Regions from separate parts of the Aestuariivivens sp. NBU2969 genome, predicted to be linked through region 1. Evidence: riboswitches for the same ligand, from Rfam matches in the RefSeq annotation. Region 1 holds a riboswitch; the other holds the start of a gene.

Evidence for each region. A riboswitch is a leader RNA that binds a small molecule or an ion and turns the genes downstream of it on or off. The one in region 1 is predicted to bind S-adenosylmethionine.
Region 2: linked by a shared signal. The riboswitch ahead of K7G79_RS07035 (hypothetical protein) and the one ahead of K7G79_RS02585 (O-acetylhomoserine aminocarboxypropyltransferase/cysteine synthase family protein) in region 1 are both predicted to bind S-adenosylmethionine.

Annotation. Positions count from the first base shown of each region.
Region 1 covers NZ_JAIOUU010000002.1:193,345-196,764, forward strand. The annotation lists gene thrA (bifunctional aspartate kinase/homoserine dehydrogenase I) at 1-588, opposite strand, end outside; gene K7G79_RS02585 (O-acetylhomoserine aminocarboxypropyltransferase/cysteine synthase family protein) at 588-1,865, opposite strand; SAM riboswitch class I at 1,981-2,124, opposite strand; gene K7G79_RS02590 (hypothetical protein) at 2,217-3,420, opposite strand, start outside.
Region 2 covers NZ_JAIOUU010000007.1:269-3,688, reverse strand. The annotation lists gene K7G79_RS07045 (hypothetical protein) at 1-505, opposite strand, end outside; gene K7G79_RS07040 (CHAP domain-containing protein) at 706-1,293, opposite strand; gene K7G79_RS07035 (hypothetical protein) at 1,365-1,802, opposite strand; SAM-I-IV-variant riboswitch at 1,867-1,964, opposite strand; gene K7G79_RS07030 (YDG/SRA domain-containing protein) at 2,075-2,953, shown strand; gene K7G79_RS07025 ((deoxy)nucleoside triphosphate pyrophosphohydrolase) at 2,940-3,323, shown strand; gene K7G79_RS07020 (hypothetical protein) at 3,320-3,420, opposite strand, start outside.

The sequences.
Region 1 (3,420 bases):
TTCCTTAAAAGATTCTGGAGTGCGATAACACAACATGGCATGCATGCGAGCGTCGTGTACCGGATTTTTAGAATTCAACAGAAACTGCTCCTGAATCTGGCAATTGGCAATGAGCCAATCCGTTGATTTCCAATCGGTGGCCACAGGGATCAAATGTTCTGTAAAATCAGGCTTTAAAACCGCCATTTCCCATGCTATGCCGCCTCCCAAGGATCCCCCAATTACAGCAAAAAGTTTCCCCGTATTGAGTCGCTGCAATCCTCTTAAAAAAAGACTGGCGACATCGCGGGCCACAAAATCCTTGTAATTATCAATTACAAAACCATCATATCCATTCCCAGGAATGTTAAAGGCTAAAACCGTATATAATTTGGTATCTATTACTTTATCGTTGCCAATTAAGTCTTTCCACCAACCATCTTCCCCTGCCACATTGCTATTTCCTGTAAGTGCATGATTGACCAATACTACAGGGGCCTTACTTAAAGCTTGTCCGAATAACTGATAACTTAACTTTATTTCAGGAATGCGTACTTTACTTTCTGTGGTAAAGTCATTAATAATGATATGTTGCAATTCTTGATTCACTATTTTATTTTTTCAAAAGCCTGCTTTAAATCCGCTTTTAAATCTTCCACATCCTCAATACCCACAGATAGCCTTATTAAATCGGCCGAAACACCAGCTGATATCTGTTCTATTTCAGATAACTGCTGATGTGTGGTACTTGCTGGGTGAATGATTAATGATTTAGTATCTCCTATATTCGCTAACAAAGAAAATAATTTAGTTTCATCTGCAATGGTCTTAGCGGCATCAAAACCTCTTTTGGCACCAAAGGTTATAATACCACTTTGTCCTTTAGGTAAATACTTATCGGCCAAAGCTTTATATTTACTACTCTCCAAACCAGGATAATTCACCCAAGCCACTTCATCTTGCTCCTCCAACCATTCTGCCAGATCTAAAGCATTTTCACTATGTTGTTTAATTCTAACAGGCAGAGTCTCTAATCCTTGAAGGATATTAAAGGCATTGGTTGGACTTAAGGCCCCTCCAAAATCACGTAAACCTTCTAAAATAAGTTTAAAGGTATATGAGGCCGCACCCAATGTCTCATAATATTTTAAGCCATGGTACCCTGCAGAAGGTTCAGTAAATTCTGGAAATTTGCCATTAGACCAGTCGAACGTTCCAGCATCTACAATTGCACCACCTATAGAAGTTCCTTGCCCGCCAATGTACTTGGTTAAGGAATGAATAACAATATTAGCTCCATGCCGTATTGGGTTTAGCAAAACTGGTGTTGCTACCGTATTGTCTACGATAAATGGTACCCCTGCTGCTTTGGAGTGTTCAGCTATCCCTTCCAAATCCAACACATCTAATTTAGGGTTTCCCAATGATTCTACAAAAAATGCTCTGGTGTTGTCCTGTACCGCTTTTGCAAAATTTTCGGGATTCGAAGCGTCCACAAAGGTAGTGGTAATACCCAATCTAGGTAAGGTGACATTCAATAGGTTATACGTTCCACCATACAAACTACTTGAAGCCACAATATGGTCTCCAGCGCGTAAAAGGGTTAACAGCCCTGTAGAAATAGCCGATGTTCCAGATGCAAAAACAACTGCTCCAATCCCTCCCTCAACAGCAGCAAGTCGCTCTTGTAAAATTTGGTTAGTTGGATTATTTAAACGGGTATAAATAAAACCTAATTCCTTAAGTGAAAATAAATTGGCAGCATGTTCAGAATCCCTAAATACATAAGATGTTGTTTGGTAAATTGGGATTGCTCTAGTGCCAGCATGCTGGGTTACATCATGTCCAGCATGTAATGCGTTTGTTGTTAGACTGTGTGTACTCATTTTTCTAATTTTTTTTATTAATAATTAATTAAAAAGTCAAATGCACCTATAAGGTGTACTTCATAGAAAAATGTTAAAAAGAAATTACAATAATTACCGGAAGTAATTTTGATGGTTATCTATCCCGCTGGACCCAAAACAACACTTATACTATGCTAAGTGCAACGTTAGGGACAGGGTAGAATTTAGCACCTTCTTTAATAGAATTAAAGGGTTGCTAAGGTTTCATAGGGTCTAATCCCTCCACCTTTCTTGATAACATTTCAATAAGTTTTTTGAACTTTGTGAATGCAAATATTCAGTTAGAATAATTTAATATCCAAATTTTTCATAAAGAAATTCATGAAAAAATTACTTTTTCTCTTGATTCTTTAAAAATTTGTTGTGAATCACATCTGCAATTGGCTGATTGTTTATTTTAGATTCCAACCAAGAAATGATATCCAAATATAAAAAAGGCCGCTTTTGATAAGGGTCATTCTCAAAGACCTTCAATTTTTCATGAAGTTTGATAAATTCACCTTTGACCTCATGTGGGTAAATATCACCCAAGCCTCTTAAGAACTTTATGATTTCCTTCTGTACTTCATACAGATCCTCCATCTTAATAAGGAACTTATAAGTACTGCGTATCAACACATCTAAATTATAGTCCAAGCCCGCCTCATAATGTGCCACCAAATTTAAAATTCGAGAAAAACACAGTAAATCCTCACGCATTTGCAACGATTTGTTACTTATGATTTTGTCTAAAAACAAAATACATTTTTTAGTATCACCCGTTCCAAAATACATGCTCGCTATTTTGTAATAGAATACCATAATATGATGCTCATCTATTCTATCCCTGTAGTTTTGAAGCTCTTTTAAAACCTCATCAATCAGTGGTAAACCTTCCTTAAAACTACCTTCTATGAAATGTAAATTAAATTTGTTGTTGTAAACATACAAAAAAGCTAGGCTTTCATTATTATCATCTAGCGGAAACCATTTTTCCTTAGTTACCGCTTCTAATTGTGTTAATGTATTTCTAAACTTTTCATATTGCCTCAAGTAAAACAAGGCTTCCAATAAATAATGATTGCCCCTTAAAAAAAATACAGGATTAAGAACAATCATATCCTTGTTTTCATAGAATAGATCCACCCATTTAGAGGCGTATTTATAACAAGACAAAAAATCGACCGTTAAAAAACTGTACCATAAATAGGATTTGTAAAGCCATAGTTTTTCACGAAATCCTAACTCATTGATATCATATTTGGGCAATCGGCTATTAAAGTACTTGGTAATAACTTGTTGTTCTTTATCATTCTTTACATAACCCGTTTTTAAAAATATGCCATATAACTGTAACGACAGATTAGACAGTTTACTTGCTAAAACATTTTGCAGACTAAGTTCCTTGGCCTGTATGGTCAACTCATCGGCACGATTGCTAATACTTCGGGTAATGTATTGAGACTCTATAACCTTTTCCAGTTCCACAATTTCGTAGGCTACATTTTTTTCTTCATGAGCTATGGCCATGGTTTTTGCTTTGTCAAGTATTTTT
Region 2 (3,420 bases), on a different contig from region 1:
CATAATGAAAGTACTTATTGTACATTCCTGATTTCAGGCTTATGAATATTCTTTGAATATCAGCCTCAAAACTATGACGAATATGGTCTACATAAAAATAGTTTGTACCTACCTGTGCGTGCAAAAAAGGAATATCAATATTTTCACCTACCCTTGGCAGATATGGTAAATTATTGCACTTAAAATACCCTCTGTCATTTTCAAAATAATTTAGGTCGAAATATATTTCAGTCTTATTAAATACCAGGAAATTCTCTTTTTCAATATCAAAGACCTCATTATATAAGTCTTGTATTAGTTTTCTCAAAGTATAGGGCTTTAAATCCAAGTCGATACCAATTTGTTTTAAAGAAGGTATTGGTTCGTCAGATTCTAAAAAATCATTGGACATCATAAAATCTATTAGCTCCTTGTATTTCTGATTTCCCTTGAATATCTTCTCAAGCTGAATTTTGATAAATAGTAAATCCAGAAATGCTCTTTTTATTGAAAATTGTCTTTCCATGATATTTAGTTTTTGTTTATCTGCAGGAAAGACAAGGTATCAAGAAAAGGCTTATTTTGGCTTTTTTTAGCAATAAAAAATGCCCTAAAAAACGCTCTCTACATGCGTATTACACATTTACCATAATTACAGTTTTCTGTTTTTAAGTAAAATTTTTAGTTAAAGTAGGTGTTCACTTTATATTTATTATTTATTGCCTCTTACGGTTTTCTTAATCTTCCCAAAACTGAGCTACTAATAATTTTCCATTTATTGTTGGTTTTTACAAGTTCAAAAGTTGCTCTAGATTTACCATACCTACCAGGGTTTTGCTGTATGATTTCAATTTCATTACCCATAACCTTAGAGACAATAGCCACATGTCCATAGCTATTAAATCTAGTTGCCCCAAAAATGATTAAATCATTAACCTTTGGTTTACTTAAACTAGGATTTGAATATTGAATCAGATTTCGGTCTTTGTTGTATTCTCCATCTTTAAGCTTTGTATTAAAGAAGTCTTTAGCATGTCCATAGCTATTAGGCATTTTATGATTTAAATACTCATAATAATAACGTTTTACGAACTCTACACACTGATACTTTAATCCGATGTTGTAATTATCTTTCGATAGATTTCTACCTTCCACATTACTAACACTTGCGTTGTAATACACATTAATACCATTAAAGCTGTCCACCACATCTCCAACTTTGTAAAAAACGTTGTTCTTATATAACAGAATCAAGCTTGTTGCTCCAACAAGAACAATAATCATGAGTGCGTATATCCATTTTTTATTTTTCAAATAAGATTCTTTCTAAGTATAATGATATATTAAAGAATAGTTAACGCATAAACTATTAGTTTATGCTTTGATTAAAAAAGGTATGTGATATCTGGATTTCTATTATTATGTGCATCTCGCTCATAACCATCACTATAGTTACATCTGAAAATATCATTTATTTTCCCATCTTCTTCTTTGATATTATAAGCAAAAGCTGGCTTACCTTGATTAGGTTCAATGTAAAACTCATATACTCTCTCTCCAACATAGCACATTTTACATGTTCCCATTACCAATTTGACCTCTTCTATTCCGATGCTTTTTAAATAGTCAAATTGACTTTTCATTGAGTTTAAAAATCTATACTTATCTAAGTCTTCAAAATACTGGTCTTCATCAATCAATGGTTCAAAAATGGAAGTATCTAGCTTTATACAAGCTTCAATAAAGGTCTCCTTAATTTTTAAGGAATTATGCTTCCCAGAGGATACTTGTTTTACTTTTAATTTAATGAGTTGATTGTCCATAATAAATAATTTAAATATCAATTACCATGACGATTAAATAAAGCTATTGATAAGAAAGAGGTAATAAAAAACACTTTTTTCCTTTATAATGGCTCATTGTTAAAGCACCTTTGCTTGTTATTGCAGGTTGCTACCTTATTTAAGAGGTTCGTAATGATGATTTAAATATAGGGTTATTTTGGAAATATTATTAAGTTAATTAAACACCCAGCAGGTTTGTGTAGTGTTAGCTATTTCTCTAAATTTACTCTTTAAGAATTTAATATAACGATATGCCTAGAGCAATAGTATTCGGTGAAATTCCTGGAATTGAAGAAGGACATTGGTTTGAAGGACGAAAAGAAATGATGCCAACAAGTTTTCATAGAAGCTGGGGTGCTGGAATAGATGGTAATGGAAATGAAGGAACTTCGGCAATTGTACTTTCAGGTGGTTATGAAGATGATAAAGATTTAGGTGATGAAATAATATATACAGGAGCAGGTGGTAATGACCCCAAAACAGGAAAGCAAGTTGCGGACCAATCTTGGAGTAATAGAGGAAATGCAGGATTACTTAAATGCATGAATGAAGGTTTACCTGTTCGAGTTATTCGAGGACATAAGCATAATTCAGACTTCTCCCCTAAAAGTGGTTACACATATGCTGGTTTATATAGTGTGGTTGATGCTTGGCAAGAAAAAGGTAAAAGCGGACACAAAATCTGTAGGTTTAGGTTAGTTTATTCTGGAGCCAACGATACTAGAAAGTCAGCAGAGGAAACTGAATTGGACCACGGTGTTCGAGATAAAAAAAGAATAGCAGGAACAGTTTTACGGATAGTACGAGATACCAAGATTGCACTTGATGTTAAAAACCTATATAAATATAAATGTCAAGTTTGCGGAACGGCTATAAAAACTCCAAGTGGGTTTTATTCTGAAGGAGCACATATTCGTCCATTAGGAAAACCTCATAATGGGGATGATAGCCTTGCAAACCTTCTTTGCATGTGCCCAAATCACCATGTCATGTTTGATAAAGGCTCTTTTGCTATTACAGATGATTATAAATTGATGGGGGAAGTGACAGGTGATTTATTGGTTGATAAGAAACATCAGATTGATACCAATAATCTTTCATACCATAGAAAAAGCCATGGGTTTGATTAAGGTTGTTTGCGGAGTAATTTATAAGGATAATAAAATTCTATTATGTAGAAGAAAGCCAGGGAAGTTCCTAGAAGGCTATTGGGAGTTTCCTGGAGGAAAGGTGGAAGATTATGAAACAAATGAAAATTCACTCATTAGAGAGCTTCAAGAGGAGCTAGAGATGGAAGTTAAAATAGAAAGTTTCTTCACTATTTCTGAACATCATTATGAAAAATTCTCCATAGAATTAATAGTATATAAATGCATTTATAAAACTTCTAATTTTAAACTCACGGACCACGATAAATATGAATGGGTAAAACCAAATGATTTATTGAATTGGAAACTTGCTCCAGCTGACATTCCAATTGCAAAGAAATTGATTAGCTAAAACTTTGGAGCATACTTATCAAGACTATTACCGTATTTAAAACTTCTTACTTCTGTAATAGTGTTATGTCCTGCATCATAAACAAGCTCAACAAAAA